2 regions of the Sedimentitalea sp. genome follow, and region 2 is predicted to be linked to the other one. Evidence: riboswitches for the same ligand, from Rfam matches in the RefSeq annotation. Region 2 holds a riboswitch; the other holds the start of a gene.
What was found. A riboswitch is a leader RNA that binds a small molecule or an ion and turns the genes downstream of it on or off. The one in region 2 is predicted to bind thiamine pyrophosphate.
Positions count from the first base shown of each region.

Region 1 (6,480 bases), on a different contig from region 2:
CCGAGAAATAGAACACGATCGCCGCTGTATGCTCAGTCTGTACCAACTTGCGGATATGGATCTGCACAAAGCCACGCGCGATCGTTGCGGCAAGAATGAACATCGCTCCCAGCGTTGCTCCGTCTTCCAGATTTCCGCCGCCGCCAAGCCTTGGCCAAACCATGATCAAAACCCCGACAAGACCGATCAGGACCGCCGAGATCCGCACCATGCGGATCGTTTCGCCCAGCATCAAGGCGGCAAGGATCACGGTAAAGATCGGTGTCGCATATCCAATCGCCGTCACCTCGGGTAAGGGCAAAAGACCCAGCCCTGCAAATGTCAGCCCCATTGCCAGCGTACCCAGCAACCCACGCCAAAAGTGACCCATCGGTTGCTTGGTGATCAACCCGTGTCGCAATTCACCCCGCGCCGCGAGCCATACGACGATCACCGGGATCGCAAAGAACGATCGGAAAAACACCGCTTCACCCGGCGGTACCTCTGCTGACGTGGCCTTGATCAGCGCCGCCATGACCGTGAACAGGCCGATCGCGCACAGCTTGAGCGAAACGGCGAGCCCCGGTCGATGCGATGTTAACATTTTTGCCATGCGGCCTTCCTGCGCCGCACACGCAAAAAGATCAATGGGGTATCCTTAGATCAGCCAGAGCATCAGCGCGTTCAAGGTGAAGAACGCACCGGATGTCGCGGCCAGCATGGCAATGGACGCAGCCCCCTCCAAGCCCTGTTCCTGCGCAAGCACCACATAGATTCCGAACATGGGCATCGCTGCCGACAGGATCACCGCGATGTGCAAATCATCCGGCATACCCGCCAGTCCCATCATCGACACAATCGCAGCCGCTAATGCCACCAGCGCCGGATGCACCACCAGCTTGCCAATTGCGATCTGCGCCGCAAGCGACTTGTTGCCGCGCAGGGGAAGCCCGACCAATGCGCCACCAATGGCGATCAGAGAAAGTGCCGCTGCCGAGTCAGCCAGCATCGAAGTGAGGCCCAGAACGGGGCCGGGAACCCGAACACCGAACAGCGAGACCGCCAATCCGGCGAGAAGGCCGATGATCATCGGACGCTTCAGCATACCGAGCAGGATCGCGCCCAGCCGCGCCCCAAGGCCCACGCCTGTGTTTCCTTTGGCAAAATCGATCAACACCAGGCAGATCGGGATCAGGATGATGTTTTCCACAAGGATGTTCAGCGCCAATACGATCCCCGCGATATCCGGGAACGCCAAGAGCATGATGGGGAACCCAACAAAGCCCGAGTTTGGACAGCTGCTGCCCATCACCGCCAACGCCCGGCGCGCGGGATCAATTCGTTTCAGCGTGAACCACAGATAGACGACGATGATGGTGGCAACCCCACCTCCAAGATAGGCCAGCACGTAACCCTGCTGAAACACCTGTGCAAAATCCCGTGTCGCCAGTGCCTTGAACAGCAATGCGGGCAGCGCGATGTTCAGGACAAAGTTGCCCAGAAGACGCATGTCGGAGGACGACAACCACCCGGCCCGCACCAGCCAATAGCCGATCACAATGGCAGCATAGATCGGAAAGGTGATGCCGAGGATGGTTGCCAAGGATCAGCCGATCCTGCCGCGATTCTCACCGACCTGACCACGGTGCAGCAACATATGGTCAAGGATCACACAGGCCATCATCGCCTCGCCCACCGGCACCGCGCGGATACCGACGCAGGGATCGTGGCGGCCTTTGGTGATGATCTCGGTCTCTTCGCCTGATTTGGTTATGGTCTTGCGCGTGCTGAGGATTGAACTGGTGGGTTTAACGGCAAAGCGTACCACGACATCCTGTCCGGTGCTGATGCCGCCAAGAATGCCGCCAGCATGGTTTGAACTGTACTTCGGACCACCCTGCCCCATGAAGATCTCGTCGGCATTGGCCTCACCCGTCAGCATCGCCGCCGACATGCCCTCGCCGATCTCGACCCCTTTTACCGCATTGATACTCATCATTGCGGCGGCCAGATCCGTGTCAAGCTTGCCATAGACCGGTGCGCCCAGCCCTGCGGGTACACCGCGGGCAACGACTTCGATGATCGCCCCGACCGAGCTGCCAGATTTGCGCAGCCCATCGAGGTAGGTGGCCCAGGTTTCCGCCGCTTGCGCATCGGGTGCCCAAAATGGGTTCGCTTCGATCTGCGCCCAGTCGAATTCCGCCCGGTCGATGGCGTGTTCCCCCATCTGCACCATATAGCCTGTGATCTGAACATCCGGTGCCAGCGTCCGGATCGCTTCGCGCGCCAAACCACCGGCCGCCACGCGAGACGCGGTTTCCCGTGCCGATGAGCGGCCGCCGCCGCGATAGTCACGGATACCGTATTTCTGCCAATAGGTAATGTCCGCGTGTCCCGGACGAAACTTGTCCTTGATGTCGCCATAGTCCTTGCTGCGCTGATCGGTATTTTCGATCATCAGCTGAACTGGCGTGCCGGTAGTCAGCCCCTCGAACACACCCGACAGGATGCGCACCTGATCCGGTTCGCGCCGCTGTGTCGTGTATTTGTTCTGACCCGGCTTGCGCCGATCCAGCCAGTGCTGGATCATCGCTTCGTCAACCACAACACCCGGCGGGCAGCCATCAACCGTCGCCCCGATCGCAGGGCCGTGGCTTTCGCCCCAGGTGGTCACACGGAACAGGTGGCCAAAGCTGTTGGTCGACATGGGCGGTGCTCCTTTTGGCATGTGCTTTAGCGGGGGGATCAAAGTCTCGCAAGCGGTTGTCGTGCTGCAGGGGGGCGCTGCCCCCGCCGCCCTGCGGGCTACTCCCCCGGAGTATTTTGACAAAGATGAAGGGTAAGGCGCTTGTCATTGCGGGGCCCGCGAACTAGGGTTTCCGCCACCTCGGGGTGCCTTGAATGGCTGAGACGCGCAATGCGGACCCGTTGAACCTGAACCGGCTAATACCGGCGTAGGAAAGGTCTGGAACCCCTTCCATCCCTGCCCATCGCCGCAAATGGAGGATGCCATGAAGTATCTTGCGATTGCAGCGGGAGTTTGTTGTGCCACGGCAGCTTATGCCGAGACATCGGAACTGACCGTCTATACCTATGACAGTTTTGTCGCGGAATGGGGGCCGGGACCGGTCATCGAAAAAGCATTCGAAGAAAGTTGTGGTTGCGATCTGAAACTGGTCGGGGCCGGTGATGGCGCAGCGCTTTTGGCGCGGATCAAGCTTGAAGGTGCGCGCAGCGATGCGGATATCGTTCTGGGGCTGGATACCAACCTGACCGAGGCGGCGGTGGAAACCGGCCTTTTCGCACCACATGCGGTCAGCGCCGACTACACCTTGCCGGTGCCGTGGAATGATCCGGTATTCGTGCCGTATGACTGGGGCTATTTTGCCTTTGTGCACGAGGCGGATGCCACGGCACCCAGCGATTTTCGTGCGCTTGCATACAGCGATACCAAGATTGTCATTCAGGACCCGCGTTCGTCGACCCCGGGACTTGGATTGCTGATGTGGGTCAAGGCGGCCTATGGCGACGAGGCACCGGCCATCTGGGAAGCGCTTGCAGACAACATCGTCACCGTGACCAAGGGTTGGAGCGAAGCCTATGGGCTGTTTCTGGATGGCGAGGCTGACATGGTGCTGTCCTACACCACCTCGCCTGCCTATCATCTGATCGCCGAAGAAGATGCCAGCAAAGCAGCGGCGGCGTTTGACGAAGGACACTATTTACAGATCGAAGTGGCGGCAAAGCTTGTCAATTCCGATCAACCAGAGCTGGCAGACGCCTTTCTGGATTTCATGGTCACGGATGCGTTTCAATCCGTGATCCCGACAACGAACTGGATGTATCCGGCAGTAACACCAGCAGGTGGCTTGCCGCAGGGATTCGAAACTCTGGTCAAACCGGATAAGGCATTGATCATTCCCGCAAACGAAGCCGCAACATTGCGGGATGAAGCGTTGGCAGAGTGGCTGGGCGCGCTCAGCCAATAGGCCATCGCAGCGGAGTTGGCGCGGCGGCAATTGTCGCAGCGCTGATTCTTGGTGCGCTGGTTGCGGTTGCATTGCGCGCCGAACCCGGACGCGGTCTTGGGCCGTCTGATTGGGCGGCCGTGCGGTTCACCGTGGTGCAGGCCGCGCTTTCTGCCGCGTTCAGTGTCGCCGTTGCCGTACCGGTTGCGCGGGCGTTGGCGCGGCGACGCTTTGCGGGTCGACGCATTCTGATCGCACTTTTGGGCGCACCGTTCATCTTACCTGTGATCGTCGCCGTGCTGGGGCTGCTGGCGGTATTCGGGCGCAGCGGCTGGATCAGCGAGGCGCTCGGTTGGGTCGGCTTGCCGCCCTTGCAAATTTACGGACTGCATGGCGTGGTGCTGGCGCATGTGTTTTTCAATTTGCCTCTGGCAACCCGGCTGATCCTGCAAGGCTGGCAGGAAATTCCGGCAGAACGGTTCCGTCTCGCCGCACAGCTTGGCGCCGGGTCGCGCGCGATGTGGCAATTGCTGGAATGGCCGATGCTGCGACAGATCGCACCCAGCGTTTTGGCCGTGGTCTTTGCGATCTGTCTGACCAGCTTTGCGGTTGCGCTTACGCTCGGCGGCGGTCCTAAGGCCACGACCATCGAATTGGCCATCTATCAGGCCTTTCGATTTGATTTTGACCTTGGGCGTGCCGCATTGATGTCGTGCATTCAAATCGCCCTGACCGGGACCGCCGCACTGGTCGCGCTACGAACCAGCCGCGGGGATGGGTTTGGCAGTGGGCTGGACCGCCCGGTGGAGCGGTGGGACGCACAGGGAACAACCGCGCGGATATTGGATGGCGGCATTATTGCGCTGGCGGCTGGGTTCTTGCTGATGCCTTTGACGGCCATCGTTCTGTCCGGTCTCCCGGGTTTGGTTGATCTGCCAGCAACCGTGCTTTCGGCGACGCTGAATTCGGTCTTTGTCGCTGGTATCAGCACGTTTGTCACACTGGCGTTGGCCGTGCCTATGGCGGTGGCCGTGGCGCTTGGGCGCGGCGGATTTGTTGAATTCTCTGGGCTTTTGGGGTTGGCGGCGTCGCCTCTGGTCATTGGAACAGGGCTTTTTATTGTGATTTATCCACTGATGGACCCGGCCCTGCTGACCCTGCCGGTGACAGCGCTGGTCAATGCGCTGATGGCACTGCCCTTTGCCCTGCGCATCCTCGTGCCGCGCGCACGGCAGGTGATTGACCGCTATGGCCGACTGTCGCTGACTCTTGGCATGGCGGGTCGACCGTTTCTGCGCCGGGTTCTGCTGCCCCGAATGCGCGCGCAAATCGGCTTTGCCGCAGGGTTGTCGGCGGCACTGTCGATGGGCGATCTCGGGGTCGTCACGCTCTTTGCTGATTCCGAACACGCGACCTTGCCCTTGCAAGTTTATCGCCTGATGGGGGCCTATCAGATGCAGGCGGCGGCGGCGGCAGCGCTGTTGCTGCTGGTGATGTCGATGGCACTGTTTTGGTTGCTAGATCGCGGAGGACGCTGGCATGTTGAAGCTTGAGAAATTGGTTATCGACAACGGTGGGTTCGAACTCTCCGCTGATTTCACGCTGACCGCCGGCAGCAAGGTCGCGATCATCGGGCCATCGGGCGCGGGTAAATCGACGTTGATCGGCGGCATCGCGGGCTTTCACCCGATCGTCAGCGGTCGATTGTGCTGGAATGGCGAAACAATCACCGACGCAGCCCCCGGTGCCCGCCCCCTTGCAATGCTGTTTCAGGACGGCAACCTCTTTCCGCATCTGACTATCGCGCAAAATGTCGGTCTGGGCCTGAACCCGGACTTGCGGTTATCCGCCTCACAGTGGGAACAGGTCAATCAGGCCCTCGCACGTGTTGGGCTGGAAGGCATGGGCACGCGCAAACCAGCGGCGCTTTCGGGTGGCCAGCAAAGTCGCGCCGCCTTGGCACGTGTCTTGATCCAGGGCCGTCCGTTGTTGTTGCTGGACGAACCCTTTGCCGCATTGGGCCCCGCGCTCAAGGCCGAGATGCTTGATCTCGTGGACACGCTGGTCGCCGAGACTGGCGCCACCTTGCTGATGGTCAGCCACGACCCGCAGGATGCCCGGCGAATCGCGGATCAGGTCATTCTGGTCGCCGATGGCGTGGCCCATCCGCCGGAAGATACGACAAGCCTGCTTGACAATCCGCCCCCGGCACTGCGCACCTATCTGGGATAGAACCTCAGGCGGCGACACTGCTCCGCAAGCCGGTCAGCGCCAGTGCGGCCTTTGCGGCCTCGCGACCCTTTTCTACGAAATGCGCCCGGAATATCGCATTGTGATGCTCCGTTTCCTGATAGTGGTGTGGGGTCAGGGACACGGACAGGACGGGAACGCCGCTGTCCAAACCTGCGCGCATCAATCCATCGACAACGGCCTGCGCGACAAAGTCATGACGATAGATGCCACCATCAACTACAAATGCCGCGCCAATCACCGCGCCATAGCGCCCGGTCAGCGCGAGGTCGCGTGTTACCAG
Region 1 covers NZ_JBDWLR010000044.1:20,118-26,597, reverse strand. Annotated here, with positions in the region: gene ABJO75_RS11585 (DMT family transporter) at 1-592, opposite strand, end outside; gene ABJO75_RS11580 (AEC family transporter) at 638-1,582, opposite strand; gene aroC (chorismate synthase) at 1,586-2,686, opposite strand; TPP riboswitch at 2,858-2,957, shown strand; gene thiB (thiamine ABC transporter substrate binding subunit) at 2,991-3,968, shown strand; gene ABJO75_RS11565 (thiamine/thiamine pyrophosphate ABC transporter permease ThiP) at 3,944-5,500, shown strand; gene ABJO75_RS11560 (ATP-binding cassette domain-containing protein) at 5,487-6,179, shown strand; gene ABJO75_RS11555 (6,7-dimethyl-8-ribityllumazine synthase) at 6,184-6,480, opposite strand, start outside.
Region 1: linked by a shared signal. The riboswitch ahead of thiB (thiamine ABC transporter substrate binding subunit) and the one ahead of thiD (bifunctional hydroxymethylpyrimidine kinase/phosphomethylpyrimidine kinase) in region 2 are both predicted to bind thiamine pyrophosphate.

Region 2 (6,480 bases):
TTTCCTGCGCGACAATGATCGGCCCGTGGTCCGGATTAATGAACCAATCCAACAAAACCGTCATTTCATCCGCAGCCATTAATGGCGTGGTTGCGAGAGAGATGGCTACGGTCAGTGACGCAAGTCTCATGTGGTTTGTCCTTTATGTGATGGCGTATCGCCGATTGCGACGAGCGAAATGTCCCCGTCCCAATAGGACCGGAGTGTTGAGGCCGCCTGCCAGGCACGCAGCCCGGATCGGCAAACAAATACGGCGCGCTGATCGTTGGCCGGAACAGGCATGTGGCCAGCGAATTGCGCCACGGTCAGGCGCTGCGCATGTGCGCAAACCGGATCTGGGGCTTCGATCGTGTCGCGCAATTCCACGACGAAATCAGGGGCGATGATGTCATTGGCGGCGATAAACTTCAGGTCCGCATGAGGCTCGGGCGCATTATCAAAGCGGAACCCGGACGTTCGAAAAGTTTGCATGTCAAAGCTGATCAATTGCCCCAATGACGATGGAGTTTGACCAATCAGACACCCCAAGGCCATTTGTGCCTGCGCCGCACCGATCATGCCCACGACCGGCCCCATGACGCCGGCGGTGGCGCAGGTGGCGGCGCGATCCGGGAGGTCAGGGAATACCGCGCGCAGCGATGGGGCCGTTCCGCAGAACCCGCCCACATATCCGGAGAAGCCGAGTACCGAGGCACTGATAAGCGGCACGCCCGCATCTTGGCAGGCATCGGACAAGATATAGCTGGTTGCAAAGCTGTCGGCGCAATCCAGCACCAGCGTGCTGTGCCCAACCAACGTGGCGGCATTTGCAGGTCCGAGCGGCGTTTCATCAACATTGATCACGCAGTCGCCGTTCAGGGCGCACAGTGTGTCTGCCGCTGCGTTGACCTTGGGCCTGTCAATGTCACGTTCGCGAAACAGGGTTTGCCGATGCAGGTTCGACAGCGCTACGACATCGCCATCCACCAACGTCAGCCGCCCTACACCTGCACCAACAAGATATTGCAGCACTGGCGCACCCAGCCCGCCGACACCAACAATCAGCACATGCGCAGCGCGGATCGCGGCCTGACCATCCTCGCCGACTTCGGGCTGACAGATTTGACGTGCGTATCTGCTCATCGCGTTGCCGCCAGCCATGCGCGTACACGGTCTTCGGGGCTGGCATTCAGGGTAACGTCGGTGACGGCAGCGACGATATCCGCCCCAGCCTCGTACGCGCCGGGCGCGCGGTCAATCGACATGCCGCCGATCGCGACCAGAGGTGTGTCTCCGATCAACCCGCGCCACGTCGTGAGCTTTTCAATGCCCTGTTCGTGCCACTTCATCTTTTTGAGGATCGTGGGATAAATCGGTCCCAAGGCAATATAGTCAGGCATCAGCGCCTGTGCCCGCGCCAGTTCTGCCTTGTCATGCGTACTGATCCCGAGACGCAGGCCCGCATCACGAATGGCGGTGATATCGGCATCATCAAGGTCTTCCTGACCGAGATGGATATAGTCACAGCCTTCCTCGATCGCGATCTGCCAGTAATCGTTGACGATCAACGTGCACCCATTGGCCCCGCAAACGGTTTTTGCGCGGCGAATGTGATCGCGGATGACATCGCTGGGCACGTCCTTGATGCGGAGTTGCACCAGCTTGATCCCAATCGGCACCAGCCTTTCAAGCCAGTCGGCGCTGTCAAAAATCGGATAAAAGCGATCAAGGCTCATTCCAGAAACGCCTTTCCGATCACAGGGGTCGAAGGGGCCGCCATGTCGCGTGGTTCCATCGGATCAGCAGCCTGCGCCAATTGACCGGACCTGATCGCCATTGCAAAGGCTTCTGCCATTGCAGCAGGATCACCCGCCTTGGCCACAGCCGTGTTCAGCAGGATTGCATCAAATCCCAGCTCTATCGCCGCCGCCGCCTGCGAGGGCAGGCCCAGACCGGCATCAATCACCAACGGGACGTCGGGAAAATGGGCCCGCATGGCGCGCAATCCGAAGATATTGTTCAGCCCCAATCCCGACCCGATTGGCGCACCCCACGGCATCAAGACCTCGCATCCCGCGTGCAACAACTTGTCGGCGACAACCAAGTCTTCGGTGGTGTAGGGGAACACCTGAAACCCGTCTTCCGACAGGATGCGCGCCGCTTCGACCAAACCAAACACATCCGGTTGAAGCGTATCTTCCTCGCCTATGACTTCGAGCTTGATCCATTTCGTGTCAAAGACTTCGCGCGCCATATGTGCGGTTGTCACCGCTTCTTTGACGCTGTGGCATCCGGCCGTGTTCGGCAGGACGTGAACGTTTAGATCGCGGATCAATTGCCAGAAACCCTGCCCTTGTCGATCCCGTCCGCTTTCGCGACGCAAAGATACGGTGGCCACGCTTGCGGCGCTGCGTTTGAACGCCTCGGCCAGGATTGCCGGCGACGGGTATTGCGCCGTTCCGAGCATGAAGCCATTTTCCAGCGTTGTGCCGTAAAAACTACGCATGCCTTATCCGCCCTGCATGGGGGCGAGGACTTCGATGCTGTCACCATCGTTCAGAACATGGCCTGCACGGAGAGGGGCAGGCACAAACATGCCGTTCACTGCGGTGGCGACCTTGGCCCCACCGAACCCTTCCGCCTCGAGCAGATCAGTCAGGGTGGCCCCCTGCATCTCTACCGGCGCGCCATTAAGCTGCAACTTCATCCATCACCTCCGGCGTTTTGTTGTCAAAGATCAATTCGGCCACCATCCGCGCCATGGCAGGGGCCAAAAGAAACCCGTGTCGAAACAGGCCGTTCGCACGGATCAGGTTTCCGTCTCGTCGAATGCGCGGCATGTTGTCGGGAAATGCCGGGCGGCTGTCGACGCCGATTTCGAGCACTTCGGCCTCGCCAAACGCAGGGTTCAGCGCATAGGCCGCGCTGAGCAACTCAAGCATCGCGCGAGCGGTTACGTATTTGCCTGCCTTGCCCTCGATCATCGTCGCACCGAGCATGAAAATGCCATCACCTCGCGGCACGATGTAAAGCGGCACACGCGGGTGCAGCATCCGGATCGGGCGATTCAACTCGATATCAGGGCAGGACAGGACGAGCATCTCGCCCTTGACGCCCCGCAGATCGGTCACCGCATCTTTTGCCTGAAACCCACGGCAATCGATCGTCAGACCCTGTTTCGCGCACTCATCTGGATCAGCGGTATCTTGGACAAAGGCGGCACCATCAGCGACAAGACCGGAACGCAACGTTGCAAGCGCCGCGCGCGGGGCCAGATGAGCCTCGGATTCAAAGAACAGCCCGCTTGCGAAACGATCTCCCAAATCCGGTTCAAGCGCAGCGATCTCAGCACCTTTGACCTCGCGATATCCCCCGGTTCGGCGTGCAAATCGCGCAAGATCGGCTTTGTCTCGGGTCGGAGACACAACAAGCGAACCGCAACGATGCACGGCACTCGTTTTTTCCGCCCACCAATCTGCAGCCTCGGAACCAAGCCGAACCACCGGCTCCTCGGCGCTTTCCCCTTCGCAGAACGGGGCAAGCATGCCACCTGCCCACCACGAACAGGCGTGTGGCCCAACGTCTGCGTGGCGATCAATCACGGTGACCTCTGCACCACGATCCAGCAAGGCCCGCGCCACGCAAAGACCGGCAACACCGGCCCCTATGACCGCAACCTTGGTCATGTCCATTGCCCGTGAAAATGATGGACCGGTCCGTGTCCGCTTCCGATATATAGATCATCCGCCGCCGCGATCGCGGATTGAAGATAGGTATGTGCGGTGGTGACGGCAGCGCTCAGGTCAAGCCCGCGCGCAAGCTGTGCTGCAATCGCGGCCGAATAGGTGCACCCTGTTCCGTGTGTATTGCGCGTTTCCACGCGGGGCGCCTCGCATGTTGCGATGACGCCCGTTGCATTGACCAGCACGTCGACACAGCTTGCACCAGATGCATGGCCGCCCTTCATTAGAACAGCCGCTGGCCCCATCGCGACAAGGCGCTGCCCCTGCGCCGCCATTTCATAGGGCGATTGCGCCTCGGGTTCGCCCAGCAACCGCGCAGCTTCTGGCAGGTTTGGCGTCAAGACAGCAGCTCGGGGTAGGATATGGCGGATCATCGCCTCTACAGCGGCGTCCTGCAAAAGCGTGTCGCCGGATTTGGCGATCATCACCGGGTCGACCACGACCGGACCCTCAAACGACGTCAGGTGTTCGGCGGTGATTTCGATGTTTGCCGCGGAAAAAAGCATCCCGATCTTAATGGCGTCGACGCTGAGATCAGACAGAACCGCGTCGATTTGTGCGGCGACGATCTCCGAAGGGACTTCATGCACGGCCGTCACAGACGTTGTGTCCTGCGCCGTCACTGCGGTTATGACGCTCGCCCCATAGACACCGTTCGCTGACATCGCCTTGAGGTCGGCCTGCACGCCCGCACCGCCACCGCTATCAGAACCTGCAATCGTCAGTGCAATCGGGGTCTTGGCAGTCACAGGCACGTCTCCAATGTTGCGGACGTACCAACGTGAGAATGAGCCTGTGCGTTCTTCGCACGATCTACCCGTTCCCTACGCCGGTATTGCCCGGATCAGGTTCGACGGGTCGGTGCCTGCACCTCTCAGCCCAAAGGGCCCCCCGACGGATGATTGTCTTGCCGCTTGCCCCAGCTGGGGCCGTAGCGACCTATGTCGCTGGCGTGAATAGGACAGCTTTACATAAACTGCAATGCTCAAGTTTCCTGAGCAGGTGCGGAAGGCGCGCGACTGAAGGGACCGATGGGAAAGCACAGCCAAGTCGTCAGCAAACCATATATCTGCCCTGACGCCTGTTCATCTGAATCGCGGATTGCCGCTGTTCCCTGCCTGCGTTAGGTCTGTGACAGATACAGCAGGAGGCCCCGACCATGACGTTGAAAGTATATCTTTCAGGAGAAATTCATACAGATTGGCGCGAGCAGATCGTCAAAGGCTCTGACGATCTGGACGTGACATTCGACAGCCCGGTCACCGATCACGGCGCCAGCGACGACTGCGGGGTTGCGATACTTGGGGCGGAGCCGAACAAATACTGGCACGACCACAAAGGTGCGATGGTGAATGCGATCCGCACCCGCAAGGGGTTGGAGGACGCCGACGTCGTGGTCGTCCGCTTTGGCGACAAATACAAACAGTGGAACGCGGCCTTTGATGCAGGCTATGCTGCGGCGTTGGGAAAATCGCTGATCGTTCTGAACCCGCCCGAACATCAGCATGCGCTGAAAGAAGTGCATGCAGCCGCGCTCGCTGTTGCCGAAGAGCCGGGCCAAGTTGTCGATGTTCTGCGCTATGTATTGACCGGCCAATTGCCCGGCTGAACCGCCTGAAGATCACTGACATTATATTTTGCTTTATCCTCGATTCGTGTTTCGGGGAGAAAAAGGCGTGCTTTCCCCGTGACGGCACGGGTTGTCACCGAGTATGAATCAAATTCATCGCAGACATGTGATTTCAATTTGATCTTCATTCTAGGGAAAATGATAGTGATCCAGGAATTCAAAGACTTTATCGCCAAGGGCAATGTCATGGACATGGCGGTTGGTATCATCATCGGTGCAGCGTTCACCGCAATCGTCGGCTCGCTGGTTGCCGACCTGATCAATCCGTTCATCAGCCTGTTCATGGGTGGTATCGATTTCGCCGGTCAATACATCCTGTTGGGCGAAGGCAGTTTTGCATCGATCACCGAAGCCGAAGAAGCCGGCGCTGCAGTATTTGCGTGGGGCCGCTTTGTAATGGCCGTGATCAACTTTCTTATCATCGCCTTTGTAGTATTCCTTTTGGTCAAGGCCGTGAACCGTGCCAAATCCATGTCCGAAAAGCCCGAAGAAGAGGCACCCGAAGAACCTGCGGGGCCAACCGAGATCGAATTGCTGGTCGAAATTCGCGACTCTCTCAAAAAGCAATAAAAATACCACTCGCGCGAATGGAAAGGGCTTGCCTTAGGCAGGCCCTTTTTCTTTAAGCGTGATCAGGATTGATCACAAAAGAGGGCGAGTGTCTTGGAACAGATGATGGAACAATTGGGTGGCTTCGGACCGCTGGTAATCAATGCAGCCAAGGCGCTGGTGGTCCTGATTGTGGGTTGGATCTTTGCTGGCGGTATTTCGAGCTTTGTTCGAAACCGCGTGAACCGCCATCCGCGAATCGACAAGACTTTGGGCAATTTCGCCGCAAGCATGGTGCGGTGGATCATCCTGCTCATGGTGCTGGTCGCGGTCCTGGGCATCTTTGGTATCCAGGCGACAAGCCTCGTCGCGATGCTGGGCGCCGCAACTCTGGCCATCGGTCTGGCACTGCAGGGTACGCTCGCTGACCTTGCCGCTGGCTTCATGCTGATCCTTTTCCGTCCCTACAAGCTGGGCCAATATGTCGATGTGGCAGGAACTTCGGGCACCGTTGTGGACCTGAATCTGTTTTTCACCGAACTGGCGACGCCGGACAATGTGCAAATCATCGTTCCCAAC
Region 2 covers NZ_JBDWLR010000095.1:38,167-44,646, forward strand. Annotated here, with positions in the region: gene ABJO75_RS27140 (ABC transporter substrate-binding protein) at 1-130, opposite strand, end outside; gene ABJO75_RS27145 (HesA/MoeB/ThiF family protein) at 127-1,122, opposite strand; gene ABJO75_RS27150 (thiamine phosphate synthase) at 1,119-1,715, opposite strand; gene ABJO75_RS27155 (thiazole synthase) at 1,712-2,485, opposite strand; gene thiS (sulfur carrier protein ThiS) at 2,489-2,686, opposite strand; gene ABJO75_RS27165 (FAD-dependent oxidoreductase) at 2,670-3,665, opposite strand; gene thiD (bifunctional hydroxymethylpyrimidine kinase/phosphomethylpyrimidine kinase) at 3,662-4,471, opposite strand; TPP riboswitch at 4,527-4,626, opposite strand; gene ABJO75_RS27175 (YtoQ family protein) at 4,882-5,331, shown strand; gene mscL (large conductance mechanosensitive channel protein MscL) at 5,497-5,922, shown strand; gene ABJO75_RS27185 (mechanosensitive ion channel domain-containing protein) at 6,016-6,480, shown strand, end outside.